4 regions of the Limnobaculum xujianqingii genome follow, and region 3 is predicted to be linked to each of the others. Evidence: predicted binding sites of a transcription regulator. Region 3 holds the regulator's gene; each other region holds the start of a gene.

The links. Region 3 encodes Fur, which represses iron uptake genes when iron is present. Its sites were predicted from a motif close to ATAATAATGAGAACNACTATCAA; they were not measured.
Region 1: feoA (ferrous iron transporter A) is a predicted target of Fur. The motif match lies at 2,056-2,078, and genes of this name have one in related genera.
Region 2: GOL65_RS05775 (TonB-dependent receptor domain-containing protein) is a predicted target of Fur. The motif match lies at 1,745-1,767, and genes of this name have one in related genera.
Region 4: GOL65_RS16665 (TonB-dependent siderophore receptor) is a predicted target of Fur. The motif match lies at 1,441-1,463, and genes of this name have one in related genera.

What each region holds. Positions count from the first base shown of each region.
Region 1 is NZ_JABMLK010000001.1:2,531,829-2,536,112, reverse strand. It holds gene feoB (Fe(2+) transporter permease subunit FeoB) at 1-1,620, opposite strand, end outside; gene feoA (ferrous iron transporter A) at 1,680-1,904, opposite strand; gene GOL65_RS11495 (Tex family protein) at 2,479-4,284, opposite strand, start outside.
Region 2 is NZ_JABMLK010000001.1:1,262,643-1,266,926, reverse strand. It holds gene GOL65_RS05785 (FecCD family ABC transporter permease) at 1-883, shown strand, start outside; gene GOL65_RS05780 (ABC transporter ATP-binding protein) at 880-1,668, shown strand; gene GOL65_RS05775 (TonB-dependent receptor domain-containing protein) at 1,804-3,924, shown strand.
Region 3 is NZ_JABMLK010000002.1:952,309-956,592, forward strand. It holds gene glnS (glutamine--tRNA ligase) at 22-1,689, shown strand; gene GOL65_RS18370 (putative signal transducing protein) at 1,790-2,206, shown strand; gene fur (ferric iron uptake transcriptional regulator) at 2,260-2,706, opposite strand; gene GOL65_RS18380 (CobW family GTP-binding protein) at 2,887-3,936, opposite strand; gene GOL65_RS18385 (YbdD/YjiX family protein) at 4,016-4,210, opposite strand.
Region 4 is NZ_JABMLK010000002.1:610,186-614,469, reverse strand. It holds gene GOL65_RS16675 (MSMEG_1061 family FMN-dependent PPOX-type flavoprotein) at 1-116, opposite strand, end outside; gene GOL65_RS16670 (ABC transporter substrate-binding protein) at 121-1,227, opposite strand; gene GOL65_RS16665 (TonB-dependent siderophore receptor) at 1,494-3,635, shown strand; gene GOL65_RS16660 (hypothetical protein) at 4,110-4,284, opposite strand, start outside.

The DNA of each region.
Region 1 (4,284 bases), on a different contig from region 3:
CACCGGCTTGCCGGAAAATGAAAAACTGTTAAGGCCACCGATTAGTACGCTGGCAATCACAATAACCGTACCGGCACGCAACACGAAGCCTTTCAGACGCTGCCAGGTTTGCAGCAACAGGCTTTTAACGTGAGGAACGTGGTAAACCGGTAGCTCCATAATAAACGGCGTCGATTCACCGCGCATAATGGTGTATTTCAGCATCAGGCCGGTAAGAATGGCTACCACAATACCCAACAGGTATAACGAGAAAACTACCAGTGCGCCATCTTTGCCGAAAAAAGCGGCGGAGAACACAGCGAATATAGCCAGTCGTGCGCCGCAGGACATAAATGGGGCCATCAGAATAGTGATTAAACGTTCCCGTGGAGCGTCCAGAGTACGGGTGCCCATGATGGAAGGAACGTTGCAACCAAAGCCAACAATCAGTGGAACAAATGATTTGCCGGGTAATCCCAACGCATACATCAGTTTGTCCATCACGAAGGCAGCACGGGCCATATAACCGGAGTCTTCCAGAAATGCGAGGAACAGGTACATCAGGCCAATTTGCGGTACCAATGGTAAGACGGTGTTAATACCACCGCCAATACCTTGCGCCAGAAAAATCGTCAGCCATTCAGGAAAGTTCAGCGTGTGACCGACCCATTGGATACCTGAAATAAAGATGGCCGCAGAGCCAACGTCAAACAGCGGCTGTAGCGCACCACCGATGTTTATGGCCAGCACGAACATCAGATACATCACAAACAGGAAAATAGGTAATCCGAGCCAGCGGTTAATCACGATTTTATCTAACGCCTGGGTCAGTTTGCTCGGCTGTGCCTGACTCAGGTTATGCACATCGTGGCAAATGGCGGCAATGGTTTGATAACGGGCATCAGCAATAATGAGTCCCGGATCTTCCTGATAATGCTCTTGCAACACAGAACGAGCCTGAGGTAGCTGCGCTTCTGCTGCACCGGATAGCGACCGGCTATAAATATCGCCTTCTAACATTTGTAAAGCCAGCCAGCGAGTTTGCTGGTCCGGCAATTGGGATGGCATCAGACTGGCCAGTTTAGCCGCCTGCTCTTCAACGACATCCGGATAAGTAATTAACGACTGATGCTGATTTAATTGTAATTTATCAATAGCAGACTTCAGTTCTTTCAGGCCACGACCACGGGTTGAAACCAGCGGAATGATTGGGCAGCCTAACTTTTTCGATAAGGCTTCAATATCAATTTCAATATGCTGATCGTGAGCAATATCCAGCATATTGAGAGCGATAATGCAGGGGATCCCTAGCTCCAACAGTTGAAGCGTCAGGTAAAGGCTACGTTCCAGATTGGAGGCATCCATTACGTTGAGAAGCAAGTCGGCTTCACCACTCAGGATGTAATGACAGGCAATCTGTTCATCAAGGGAAGTATGCTCAGAAATAGTGGTTAGCGAGTAGGTTCCCGGTAGGTCCACCAGAGTTACCTGGCTGTCATCGGTTTTGAAATGACCTTCCTTACGCTCAACGGTAACCCCTGCCCAATTCCCTACGCGTTGACGTGAGCCGGTAAGCTGATTAAACAGCGTGGTTTTACCTGAGTTTGGGTTACCGATTAACCCGATAGTAAGTTGTTTCATTTTTCAGCCAAAAAGAGATAAAGATGAGTAATACGTCTATTTACCGAACCGGTTTTAACTTATTCAACCAGTGCGAGTTTAATAAAATTCAGGTCTTTCTTGCGCAGAACTAAACACACCCGCGGTGTTTCGATTTGAATAGGATCGCCTAGTGGCGCTACGCGAATAACGCGGAATACCGAACCGGGCAATAGCCCGAGAGACAGCAATTTTTGACGATACGCAGGATTGATCTCAGGAGTAAACCCGGTAATTTTGTATGAGCACTGAGGTTGTAGTGGAATCATAACGTTCTGGGTAACCTTAACTCATGTTGATAACAGCATAAGATTTGTCTAAAGATGGTATTTAGCAATAAATGATATTTGAGTTCTGCTTCCTGCGATAAACCATATCATCCTGTCATTTACGCAACTCTTTATGCCCTCAATGCTAATGTTATTAAGAATGATTATCGTAAACAATGCTATGAGGCATGCTAAGCGTAAATAATTATTACTACCTTTGTCTACCAATATAAGTGGCAAGAATAGAGAGATATCTGAATATTGAAGAGTAGGTTAAAAAACGCAATTTTTAATGCATTGATTATATTGAAATTAAGTTAGCTATTATTGCTGTTTATCAGAAGCGAATATACGTCGCGTTACTACTATTTAACGAATTAGAAAATAAATTAAGCTTACTTAATAAGTGATTAAGTGGGGCTTGTTATTAGTATTTATCTGAAAAGTTAACGGTGAAATAGTTAAATCAGTTAATGTGTATTTTTTGATTTATATCAAACTAAATAATCATCACGGCTGTGGTTAGAAAATATTTATTCATCAACAGCCGTGATAATTTATTACATTTATATCAACGTTTCATTTTATTTAACGCTGCCGCCAGTGCATCACCCATGGCACTATTGTTACTGCCAGAGGCTGGTTTTGCCTGCTGTGGAGCCGGGCGGCGTTGTGGTCTGCTATTGTTATCGGCAGGTGCTGATTTCCGGCTGCTACCTTCTCCCGGTTGCTCATCCAGGCGCATGGATAAGGCGATACGTTTGCGATCCAGATCGACTTCCATCACTTTGACCTTAACGATATCACCGGCTTTGACTACCGTATGGGGGTCTTCAACAAACTTATCGGCCAGAGAAGAGATGTGCACCAGACCATCCTGATGTACGCCAATATCCACAAACGCACCAAAGTTAGTCACGTTAGTCACCGTACCTTCCAGAATCATACCGATATTAAGGTCGTTCAGGGTTTCTACCCCTTCAGCAAAATTAGCGGTTTTAAATTCAGGGCGTGGGTCACGGCCCGGTTTTTCCAGCTCTTTCAGAATATCGGTAACAGTAGGTACCCCAAAACGTTCATCGGTAAAGTCAGAGGCTCTGATACCGCGCAATGCATCAGGGCTACCCATCAGGTCGTGCAGAGTCTTTTGTGTTGCCTGTAAAATACGCTCAACTACCGGATAGGTTTCCGGGTGAACCGTTGAGGAATCCAGTGGGTTATCACCCTGATTAATACGCAGGAAGCCCGCACATTGTTCAAACGCTTTCGGTCCAAGGCGGCTCACGTCCATTAGCTGACTACGATTATTGAAGCGGCCGTGGGTATCACGCCAATCGACAATATTTTGCGCAATCACTCGACTTAAGCCTGCAACGCGAGTTAACAGAGGAACAGACGCGGTATTCAGGTCAACACCAACGGCGTTTACGCAGTCCTCAACCACTGCATCCAGACGACGCGCCAGCAGCGTTTGGCTAACGTCATGCTGATACTGACCAACCCCAATGGATTTTGGTTCAATCTTAACCAGCTCCGCCAATGGATCTTGCAGACGACGGGCGATAGAAACCGCACCGCGCAACGATACGTCAAGATCGGGGAATTCCAAAGCAGCCAGCTCAGAAGCAGAATAGACTGATGCTCCCGCTTCACTGACAATCACTTTTTGGCCTTTTACTTCCGGATACTGGCGTTGTAGTTCCAGATAGAAACGTTCTGTTTCTCTTGAAGCGGTACCATTACCAATGGCAACCAGTTCTACGTTATGTTTGATACAGAGTGCGGCGACAATCGCGGCGGCTTTGGCGGCCTGACCGGTATGCGGATAAATGGTATCAGTGGCTACTAACTTACCGGTTGCATCAACCACTGCAACTTTCACACCGGTACGCAGACCCGGATCCAGACCCATAGTGGCACGCATTCCCGCCGGAGCTGCCATTAATAAATCCTGCATATTACGGGCAAAAACATTGATGGCTTCATCTTCAGCCCGTTCTCTCAGGCTACCCATCAATTCAGTTTCCATATGCATCAAAATTTTGATGCGCCATGTCCAGTTAACGACTGCTTTACGCCAGCTATCGGCTGGAGCATTGTTGAGACGTAAGTTCAGATGGTCAGCAATAATTTGCTCACAATAGCTTTCACGCGGTGGCTCATCATGCTGCGGATCGGCATTCAGAGACAGGCTTAAGATGCCTTCGTTACGACCACGGAACATGGCCAGTGCCCGGTGAGAAGGGGTTCCTGAAATAGGCTCCTGGTGGGCAAAGTAATCGCGGAATTTTGCCCCTTCCTGCTCTTTACCTTCCAACATACGGGAGGTCAGATAAGCATTCTTCCACAGGTATTCACGTATTTTACTGAGTAGTGC
Region 2 (4,284 bases), on a different contig from region 3:
TTCTGAAACGGTTGATGCCGGAACTCAGGTCATCGTTTGGGATATTCGTCTGCCTTATGCCCTGATGGCAATAGTGGTCGGAATGGCTTTGGGTCTGGCTGGGGCAGAAATGCAAACCATCCTGAATAACCCATTAGCCAGTCCCTTTACTTTAGGGGTTTCTTCTGCGGCTGCCTTTGGTGCTGCACTGGCTATCGTATTAGGAATTGGTATCCCTGGTATTGATCCTCAATGGTTTATTTCTGCCAATGCGTTCATTTTTGCCTTACTGGCAGCATTTATGCTGGATGCGGTAACCCGTTGGACAAGGGTTGCCACTTCTGGCGTAGTGCTGTTTGGTATCGCTTTAGTGTTTACCTTTAATGCATTGGTTTCCATGATGCAGTTTATCGCTTCTGAAGATACGCTTCAGGGGCTGGTTTTCTGGACGATGGGTAGCCTGGCGCGAGCAACCTGGATCAAATTAGGCATTCTGTTAGCGGTATTCCTGGTTCTATTCCCATGGTCAATGATGAATGCCTGGAAACTGACGGCGTTAAGATTGGGTGAAGACCGGGCAATTAGCTTTGGTATTGATGTTCGTCGTTTACGACTGACGACATTATTGCGTATCAGTATGTTATCTGCTTTGGCAGTGGCGTTTGTTGGGCCGATTGGATTTATCGGTTTGGTAGCTCCGCATATTGCCCGCCTAATTTTTGGTGAAGATCATCGTTTTTATTTACCAGCCAGTGCTTTAATTGGTGCACTGGTATTGTCGATGGCTTCTGTAGCTTCTAAAAATCTGATTCCTGGCGTGATTATTCCGGTTGGTATTGTGACTTCATTAGTTGGTGTTCCGTTCTTCCTGAGCATCATTTTGCGCCACAGAGGGCAGGTATGATGACTGGTTTACAAGCGAACCACTTTAATGCGGGTTACCCGAGAAAAAAAATCATCACCGATCTCTCGATTCCAGGGCTATCGAGAGGGGAAATCACTGTTCTGTTAGGGCCTAACGGCAGCGGAAAATCGACCTTATTGCGTTCTTTTGCTGGCTTGAATCATGCTACCGGTGAGTTACTGCTGGATGGTCAGGATTTAATGAAGCAGCCTTTTTCTCAACGTGCCAAAAGCGTAGTTTATCTGCCTCAATCATTGCCTGCCGGTGTGCATCTGCATGTGTTGGAATCCATTGTGGTTGCTCAAAGAGCTTCCGGTGGTAGTCATACAGAAAAAGGCGAAGAAGAGGTGATGGCATTATTGCAACAACTGGGTATTTCTCATCTGGCATTGAGCTATCTGGATCAACTTTCAGGTGGTCAGAAGCAGCTGGTTGGTTTGGCCCAATCTCTGATACGTCAACCTTCGCTATTGCTGCTTGATGAGCCATTAAGCGCCCTGGATCTTAATTATCAATTTCATGTTATGGATTTGGTACGCAAAGAGACGGTTAAACGTAATATCATCACGGTGGTGGTGGTTCATGATATTAATATCGCTTTGCACCATGCTGATCATGTCTTAATGCTGCAAAATGGCAATCTTATTGCCGATGGTAAACCTGATGAAGTGATCACGCCTGAAAGTCTGGCTCAAGTCTATGGTGTTCGTGGTCGTATTGAGCGTTGTTCTCAGGGGCGTCCACAGGTATTAATTGATGGATTAGTTGAACATCCAATATATTGAAAGCGTTAGTTGTTTATATTTTTGTTAAAAGTTAGATAGCGATCGCAAAAAAGAGCTTAATCCCTTCGGAACGCTAATGGTATTAATTATCATTAGCGTTCTTTTTTATTTGCTTTTACATTTATGGATGAAGGGATGAACACAAACATATTTAAATTTAATCCAATAAAATATGCCGGGTTTTGTCTTCCGCTATTAGGGTTGGCTGCTACACAGGCAGTAGCTGAAGAAAATGATAGTGGTAATGTTATGGTAGTGACGGCCTCTGGTGTTGAACAACGCTTTAAGGATGCACCAGCCAGTATTTCTGTTGTGACTTCTGAACAGTTAGAAAAAGAGATGGGCACAGCATCAACCGATCTTGCTGATATCCTTGAACGTGTTGCAGGGGTAAGTAAAGCTATTGGCACTGACGTTAGTTCAGGTATTCAACTGCGCGGTATGCCTGCTTCCTATACATTGTTACTGGTAGATGGAAAACGTATTGGCTCCAGTAACGGCTTAAAAACAACCCAACAAAACTACTTCGATGACATTAACTGGATCCCGGTTGAGTCTATCGAACGTATTGAAATTGTTCGTGGTCCAATGTCTACACTGTATGGTTCTGATGCCATGGGTGGGGTGGTTAACATTATCACTAAAAAGAACAATAAAGAGTGGAATGGGGCTTTAACTATCGGAACTCGTCAGCCAGAAGATTCTAAAAGTGGAGAGACTACTACTTATACTGGCAGCGTTGGTGGTCCATTAGGTAATGGTTTTACATTACGTATGAATGGTTCATGGAATAAACGCGATGCGGATAAAACCGATACCAGTGCGTTACGTTGGGGGAGCGGTCAGGAAGGTAAGAAACGTTATAACTATGGCGCAGACTTAAGCTGGGATATTACTGATAACCATCAGGTAAGCATTGGTACATTACAGGGAACAGAAGAGGGTATTCCTGGTGAAACCCTTGATGGTGATGAAGTTGGGCTGCGTGGTATTTCCAAGCTGGAACGTGAAAACTATTCCGCTGCTTATCGTGGACTATTTGATTTTGGTAGCGTCAGATTAACCGCTTATGAGAATAAATATAAAAACTCAGCCAGCGATGTGCCGGTGATTTCAGGGGGAACACTGGTAGGGACTGAAGATACCAAAATCCAAGGTAAAGATAAGATTATTGAAGGGGATATCAATCTACCTTTCGAGCTCTGGTTACCACATAACGTCACCATTGGTGGTCAATGGATGAAAGAGGAACTCAACAACCCAAGATCGATGGGTACCAATAAGTATGCTGCCGCTTCTTATGGTAAACATACCGGTGAGGCAACCAGTAAAGGGGTATTCGTTGAGGATCAGATTGGCTTATTAGACGATCTGACGTTAACGCTGGGGGTTCGTTATGATGATACCGAATATGGCGATCAAACCACACCAAGAGCCTATCTGGTTTATCAGGCTAATGATTATTTAACACTGAAAGGTGGATATTCAGAAGGCTTCAAAGCACCAACTATACGCCAGGCCAGCCCGGGCTTTGTTGAAGAATCAAAAGGTGCTGGTTGTAACGGCTATGCAGACTATACCGGTGGTGGTTGCTATATTGTCAGTAATGGTAACCTGAAGCCTGAAACTTCCGAAAACTGGGAAGTAGGGGCATTATTCAATTATGAAGGATGGGATGCAGGCATTACCTTCTTCGATAGTCGCTTTAAAAACAAACTGGCGACAGCACCCATTGGTTATATCACTGGGGATAGATCGGGCCGTTACTGGTTAGAGCGAGTGAACCTGGATTCTGCCAGAACTCAGGGTATTGAAGGTAATTTGAATATACCTCTAATCAGCGAACCAAAAGGTCAGTTCCTGCAAAAGCTAACCTTACGTAATAACTATACTCGTATGATTAAGGCTGAGGACGATCAGGGTGTAATGCTGGTCACTACCCCTAAATTTACCAGCTATTCATCGTTGGACTGGAGCGTAACGCAAGATCTTGATTTCTCATTCAGCGCTCATTATTACGGAAAAATGTTAGGCTTAAACAATAAAGCCGATCAGGAGTCTCGTGGTAGTACTGCAACGGCGCGTATCAGAAACTCTTATACGCTTTATGGTCTGTCAGGCCAATATAAGATTACCAAGAATTTCCGATTTAATGCTGGTATCGATAACCTGTTTGATAAAGATCCCGTCTCTTCTGAACCATCAGGAAGTGCCTCATCCGGTAACAACTATTATGTTCCGGGAAGAACTTACTAAGCTTCTATAACTGCTTCATTCTGATAAAGCAACGCGTTAAATATTAAAAGCCGTGATAATTATCACGGCTTTTTTACAGCATAATCTCTTGGATCTTCGCCAGTCTCTCTAATCCCTTAGTATTAATAATGTTAATTTAAATGTATTTTTTTGTATCATTTTATTGATAATGATTATCATTTGTTTTAATGTGTTACCCCCATTAATCACATCGTATTTTTGAAATAAATGGATATAAATAGCCATAGGATTTTGATGGATATGATAGTGATAGGGTTTTTCTGGAATAGTGAGCATTTAATTCTAACTGTAAATAATAATCATTATAAAAAATTATTTTCATAACCAATGGCAGGGGAC
Region 3 (4,284 bases):
TTTGCATAGAGGAAAAAGTAAATGAGTGAGGCTGAAGTTCGCCCGACTAACTTTATTCGTCATATTATTGATGAAGATTTAGCATCAGGTAAACACACTACCGTAGTGACCCGTTTTCCACCTGAGCCAAACGGATATCTGCATATCGGTCACGCGAAGTCTATCTGCCTGAATTTCGGGATTGCACAGGACTACAAGGGTCTGTGCAACTTGCGTTTTGATGATACTAACCCGGTTAAAGAAGACATCGAGTATGTAGAATCAATTAAGCACGATGTTGAGTGGTTAGGTTTTCACTGGGATGGCGCGGTACGTTACTCATCTGATTACTTCGATCAACTGCATCAATACGCTGTTGAACTTATTAGTAAGGGGCTGGCTTATGTGGATGAGCTGTCTCCTGAAGAGATGCGCGAATATCGCGGTACTCTCACTCAGCCAGGAAAAAATAGTCCTTATCGCGATCGTAGCATTGAAGAAAACCTGGTTTTGTTTGAAAAGATGAAAAACAGTGAGTTTGCAGAAGGTAAGGCTTGTCTGCGTGCCAAAATCAATATGGCTTCCTCATTTATCGTAATGCGCGATCCGGTGTTATACCGTATTAAGTTTGCCGATCACCATCAGACTGGTGATAAGTGGTGCATCTACCCGATGTATGACTTTACCCACTGTATTTCCGATGCGCTGGAAGGGATAACCCATTCTCTGTGTACACTGGAATTCCAGGACAATCGCCGTCTGTACGACTGGGTTTTAGATAATATCACCATTCCATGTCATCCACGCCAGTATGAGTTCTCTCGTCTGAATTTAGAGTACGCGATTATGTCTAAGCGTAAGTTAAATTTACTGGTGACAGAGAAAGTTGTGGAAGGTTGGGACGACCCGCGTATGCCGACTATTTCTGGTCTGCGTCGCCGTGGATATAGCGCCGCTTCTATTCGTGAGTTTTGTCGCCGTATCGGTGTGACCAAGCAAGACAATAACGTGGAAATGGTAGCGTTAGAAACCTGTATTCGTGAAGATCTGAACGAAAATGCCCCAAGAGCGATGGCGGTTATCGATCCGGTTAAAGTGGTGATTGAGAATCTTCCACAAGGCCATGAAGAGATGCTGACGGTAGGCGCACACCCGAATAAACCAGAAATGGGAACCCGTGCCGTACCATTTAGCAGCGAGATCTATATTGACCGTGCTGATTTCCGTGAAGAAGCTAACAAACAGTATAAGCGCCTGGTGTTAGGTAAAGAAGTTCGCCTGCGCAATGCTTATGTTATTAAAGCTGAACGGGTAGAAAAAGACGACCAGGGCAATATCACGACTATTTATTGCCAGTATGATAGTGAAACGCTGGGTAAGGATCCGGCTGACGGGCGCAAAGTAAAAGGCGTTATTCATTGGGTATCTGCATCTCATGCATTACCGGCAGAATTTCGGTTATATGAATGCCTGTTTAACGTGCCTAACCCGGGAGCTGCTGAGGATTTCTTATCAACCATTAATCCTGAATCACTGAAAGTAGTGCACGGTTTTGTCGAACCAAGTCTGGCGCAGGCTAAACCTGAGTTCGCTTATCAGTTTGAGCGTGAAGGCTACTTTTGTGCAGACAGCCGCCACTCATCACCAGAGCATTTAGTGTTTAACCGGACCGTCGGTCTGCGTGATACCTGGGCTGCTCAGGTAAGCTAATTTTTAGCCTTGATTAAAAACGGTTAATATCAAAAAGCCTGTCAGAGAAATTTGACAGGCTTTTTAAACTCCAAATGGATATGTTTTATACGGAGATATTATGGGACAACTGGTTGTGGTTGCTCGCTACTCTTATCCCCTTGAAGCCCAAATAGCAAAAAGCAATCTGGAGTCAGCGGGAATTAGTGCTTATATAGCCGATGTACATACCATCAATACCAACTGGCTTTACTCTAATGCTTTAGGCGGCGTGAGGCTGATGGTTGACAGAGATAACGTGCAGGAAGCTGAAAAGATACTTGGTCAGGACTTTTCTCAGGCGGTGATTGAAGAGGCCGGGGAAGATGAAGCAGAGCGTTCACAGTGGTGCTGTGCTTATTGCGGTAGCAATAATGTAGTTCCTTTTACTAAAGGTAAGAGGCCGGCATTTGTGGTATTTATTTTGTTAGGATTTCCGTTGTTTAAGTATCAACACGGAATAAAGTGTAATGACTGTGGGGCATTTAGCCAAAAATAAAGCCAGCAATGATTAGTTGCTGGCATATTCAAACCTTAAGCTATGATAGTCGCTTATTTAGGGTCGTGTAGCGTTTCATCTTTACGGCAATCGCCAGAGCTACATTTTCCATACAGGTACAAGCTATGGTTGGTTAACTTAATATTGTATCTTTCTGAAATTTCACGCTGACGTTGTTCAATAAACTCATCGCTAAATTCAATTACGCGTCCACAATCCAAACAGATTAAGTGGTCGTGATGATGTTTTTGCGTCAATTCAAATACTGATTTACCGCCTTCAAAACTATGGCGGGTTACAATACCTGCGTCATCAAATTGGTTTAGCACGCGATATACGGTAGCCAGTCCAATTTCTTCGCCCATATCAATCAGTCTTTTATATAAATCTTCCGCGCTAACGTGATGGTTATCAGGCTCCTGAAGTATTTCCAGAATTTTAAGCCGTGGGAGCGTAACTTTCAGTCCAGCCTTCTTCAGTGCGATATTATTATCAGTCATGCAGATGTGTTCCTAAATTCGGGGCGCCATGAATCGCTAGCGAATGATTAACATAATTATAATATACCATTATAGAGCCAGACATATGAAATGAAAACCTTAGGGAGTCAGTTCAAATTCGATAGAATCGATAGGCAGAATCATAATTCTGGCGATATTCAACCGTTATCCGATATGTTATTAGTTAACGGCATTTGAAACAGCCGTGGCTAAAAATTCATTTCTTAATGTCTCAACCGGTAAATTACGCCCAATAATAACTAATAGCGTCTTACGGGATTCTTCCGCAGTCCATTCGGTTCCATAATCGAAACCAACAACTTTATGAACACCTTGTACAATCAGGCGACGAGGTTCACCCTCGATTGCCAGAATACCTTTATAGCGTAGCATGTCATTGCCATATTTTTCGATGGCAGTTTCCATAAATGCGCCAATCAGCTTGATATCAACCTCTCCGGTTTCAAAAACTTGGGAAGTAATATCATCATTCCATGAACGGGCAAGGGGTTTGGATGTTTGATTTAAAGGGCGGAAGTTTGTTGGCGCCTGAGAAGGTGCAGTGGAAGCAACAAAAGTTCCATTAAGATCAAAAGAGTCATCCATATTAAATGCCTGAATGCCAATCCATGCAGCTTTCTCCAGCTTGCCGTGCCGGGCCTCACACACCAGAGCCTTGGCGTTAATGTTACGTAAACGCTCTAACAACAGTGTTTTTGCATCGCTATCGATGCGATCTAATTTGGTTAAAATAAGTCTGTCAGCAAAACCAACTTGAGAAACCGCAACCCGATGTTCAGTGAGCTGTTTCTGAGCATGTTCACTGTCGACTAAAGTAATAATGGCGTCTAACTGCAAACGCTCACGTAAAATATCATCAACAAAGAAAGTTTGTATCACTGGAGCCGGGTCGGCTAATCCAGTGGTTTCTAGCAGCAACCGATCAAAATTAAGCTGACCCGCATCCCGCTGCTCCAAAAGGTTCTTTAAGGCTTCAGTCAGTTCTCCGCGAACGCTACAACACACGCAGCCATTGGTTAATTCAATAACCTCAATACCGCTGTGCTGTCCCAATAGTCCACCATCTACGCCAACAGCGCCAAATTCATTTTCAATGATAGCGATCCGTTCACCGGGATAGTTTTCTAACAAATGGTTAATCAGAGTAGTTTTGCCTGAGCCGAGAAAGCCGGTTAATACTGTCACCGGTAACTGAAGTGGGGTGGTCATAACATGTTGCCTTTTTTACTTTAACCATACGCATTATTGCGTTGGTAAAATATCTGGTGTGTCACAAAAAAATTAATGCCTAGCAGCAAGAGCCATTACCGCTGCCGTAGCGAGCCTGCTGACGCTCACGAAAGAATTCTTCATAAGTCATCGCTTCCTGATCCGGATGAGTGATGCGCATATGCTGAACATAGTTATCATAGTCAGGGACGCCAACCATCAAACGAGCCGCCTGACCAAGATAGCGACCGACTTTTGCTAAATCTTCAAACATAAGTGACTTCCCTTAATCAGGATGGCAGTAACAAGCGATTCAATAACCCGATACTGCCATCTTTTTACTATTAA
Region 4 (4,284 bases), 340 kb from region 3:
TGACCATAAGGTGCCAGAAGATCAATCTGCTTTTTCACCACTATCTCATGAGGCATCTCATAGTGTTCACGCAGCTGTTGCGAAGAAGAGACCACGTGGTCAGGTTTTATATACATAATACTATCTCTGCAAAGTAAGCCAGTAAGTCCCGGTCAGCTTCACGGGAAGAAACCGTTGATTTATTTCGTCCATAGTCTGTTGCGGGTCGATATCCTGATACAGTTCAGGCTGAATCCATTTCGCCATCACTTCAGCGCCAACAATATTAAATGGCGAACCGGAAAAATAGTTCCAGAAGCCATACACCCGACCGTTTTTAACTGCATCAAAGGTATTCACCCCTTTTTGCTCCACCAGCGCTTTTAACTGACGCTGACTCAATGCCATATCAACACTGGTACCTAATGGCAGGGCTTTTTGAGGATCGACGGCAGAATGACCGGTTGCAATATATACCTGAGGATTTTTCTGAATTAAGTACTCAAGGCTCAGTAACCCACCATTAGCCGTTGGGAATTTGTCGGCACCAACGTTCTCGCCTTTAAACAGTGAAATATACTCACCAAGTCCACCAGAACCACTGCTCCAGCAACATTCCCACATACCAGGATAGGCATGAAGCAATACGCGTGGATGTTGTAATTTAGGGCTATTAAGACGCGAGGTTAATCGCTCCATATGGTTTTGATAGAAGGTTATTAGTTCCTCAGCTTTTGCCTCACGATCTAACACCTGCCCCAGTATACGCATAGAAGGAACGGTATTCTTTAATGGTGACTGATAATAATCAATAAACACCACAGGAATTTTGCTCTTGTTCAGCAATGCGATCAGAGATTGCGAACGCGGAGCCTGCCACGCCTCAAAAATCACTAAATCCGGAGATAAAGACAAAATGGTTTCTAAAGACAGCTCATCACCACTGCCGCTACCAATCGTCTTTAGCGAGGAGAGTTTAGGAAAAGTTTTCTGATAAAGTTCATAAGTGGCAATATCAAATTTCTTTAATTCACTTCCCCAGCCAACCAAAAATGACGTTGGATCTTCATGGGCAAATGATAAAGCAACAAAACTATAGCCTGATGCCAAAACCACGCGTTGTGGTTTTTGCTTGATAACCACCTGATTACCTAAAACGTCGGTGACCGTTTTTGGCCACTCCGCTGCGCTGACCGTTGAAATACTGAAAATCAGTACTAACACCAGCTTTAACAAGCTTTTGCTCATCGAATTCTAAAACCTTTTATATCAAAAGTGAAAACGGTTGATAGCCTAACCCATCTGAAACCGGCAGATCATACCACCGCTGATAACTATAGCTCAGAAATAATGATAACTATTCGCAATATATTGAGTTAGTACGCGCTATATCACGGGATAAGAACTATTCATCATGCTTTCTATAGTTTCAATTGACATAAACATACAAAAGAAAAGAGAATACGTATGATAAGTATTCTCATTTTAGAAAAATTCATCAGGATGCCCCATCTATGAACAACCCGGTTGCACCGAATAGCCCGGCTTACAAGCCATTGGCTTATGCTATTTTACTCAGTTTTGCTGCCGTTTCTCCTGCTATGGCCGAAGAAACCACGAATAATAAAGATGCTAATGGCGACGAAACACTCATCGTTACCGGTAGCAATACAGCAATGAAAATGGATACCCCTGCGGCAGAAACGCCAAGATCGGTATCTGAAGTCACAGAACAAGATATTAAAGACCGTAGCGCCAAAAAAATTGATGAAGCGCTACGCTACAGCGCAGGTATCCAGACTGGCCAGTATGGCGCGGATAACCGTACTGACTGGTTGATCATTCGGGGTTTCGAATGGGCGCCTTATCAAAACGGTCTGGCCAGTATTTATAATGAAGCGGGATTCTACTCCTGGCATCAGGAAACGTACGGTATAGAGCGCATCGATGCCCTTAAAGGCCCTGCGTCTATGCTGTATGGTCAAAACCCACCGGGAGGTCTGGTAAATATCATCACCAAACACCCAACCCGTTTAAAGCAGGGTGAAATTGATGTTGCCTATGGCTCAGACGATTATCGCCACTTTGGCATCGATACTTCAGGCCCGGTCAATGATGAAGGTAATGTACTTTATCGCTTCGTCGGCTTTGCCAAAAAAGATAACGGTCCGGTAGATGGCGCATCCAGCGAGCGTTACTACTTCGCTCCAAGCATGTCGATTGATTTCAACGACAAAACCAGCCTGACTTTGCTTACCAGCTACATGAAAGATAACACCAACCCAACAAGCGGCTTTAAGCTACCATACGGTACGCTGCACAGCACGCCGTTTGGTAAGGTGGATAAAGACACTAGCTTTGGCGAGCCGGGCTACAGCAAAGGTAATTCAGAGCAGTTCAACATCAGCTATGAGCTGAGCCATATGTTCAACGATACCTGGACATTTAAGCAAAACGGTTCTTACAGCTACCTTAACCTGCTATTACGTAACGTTTACGGCTCATATATGCTGGATGACCGCAACGTTCAACGTGGCCTGACCTATCGCGACGGTAGCGCTCAAAACTATGCTATCGACAACCGCTTAGTGGGTAACTGGACATCAGATCGTTTTGAAAACACCTTGCTGTTGGGTACCGATTACTCGACCATTAATTCACGTGGTACCGATGGTAATATCTACAGTTTCGGCAGCCCACTGGATGTATTTAACCCAGTCTACGGTAACTACACACCTGCCAGCGACGACGAGCTATTTGGTCACCACACTAAGCGTTTCCAGACTGGTTTATATGTTCAAAACCAGCTGAAGTTTGATGACAAATGGTTATTACTGCTCGGCGGTCGTTATGATAAAGCACGTTCCAGCGATATCATTTCAAATGCTGGTGCAAACAGTAACACTGCTGACAGCCGTATCGATATGGATGACCATAAGTACACGAAAAGTGCCGGTTTAATGTATCTGTCTGACAATGGCCTGAACCCGTACATCAGTTATTCTGAGTCCTTCCAGCCACTGTCCGGTCGTGATGGCAGAAATAAACCTTATGAACCACAAACAGGACAACAAACCGAAATCGGTGTGAAATATGTACCTGCAGGCTTCAATGGTTACTTTAATGCTGCCGCGTTTGAAATGTATCAAAAGAACATTTTGACTACTTCGAACGACCCTACTATTAACTATGCTCAGGTTCAAACAGGAATGGCGCGTTCTCGCGGACTGGAACTTGAAGCTGTAGGCTATGTCACCGACTCCCTTCAACTTCACGCCAACTATACGCTAAACCGCGTAGAAACCATTCGTTCCGGCGATAGTGATGAAATTGGTAACCGCCTGCCGTTAACACCACTGCACATGGCTTCACTGTGGGCAAACTATTCCTTTAATGGAAAGCTTGAAGGATTAACTATTGGTTCAGGTGTTCGCTATATTGGCAGTACCTACGGCGATAAAACCAACGATAAAGATCTGAAAGTTCCGGCTTATACACTGTGGGATGCCATGGTTCGCTATGACATCAATAAAGAATGGCAGGTACAGGTTAACGCCAGCAACCTGACAGATACTAATTACGTGAGTGGCTGTAACTACTGGTGTTACTACGGTGAAGGCCGTAACGTTACTGCTAAAGTTAACTACCACTGGTAATTACTGGCATTGATAAATGCAAAAATGGCCCCGGTTTTGAATCAGGGCCATTTTTTTATTCAGTTGTATCAGCAATCAAAGGGATCCACTTTCTGGCATTTAACTCCCGAATCAATAATCCCATTGAAAAACAGAAGAGACGAACGCGATTCAACATATAAGTCACCCTATCCATGGCGATAATTTGTCTGAAGGGAATCAATAGCGATCGGTCTAACTGATTCAGATAAAAAAACACCCGTGTGGGGGAGTGATCATTTCTGCATTATTCAGGGCGTGAAAAAATTAGGCTCAGAGCCTTGCTATGATTGGCGTGGCGGGGGATTTATGTATTTTGCATAGGTCGAAAAAAAATGAGCAAAACTGAGTATTCTTGTGTTTATTTCTGCATAACTATGAGCAGGGATTGATAACTTTTAAACAGTTTTTAAATCTTCTTGAAATCGGTTTTACAATCACTTTAATTTAATGGAATTAAACGGCCTTCTTCGTTACCGGATCGTTTGATTGCTCGCCCCCCAAGTCAGCCAGTTGCTGTAAAATTTTTGCTACTTCTGGGTTTGTATTATCACAAAGCTTCATCATGGCCATCTTCTCTCGTTCGGGAAGTTGCATTAACTTAAGGTTTGTTTCATTAGTTAAAAGCAGC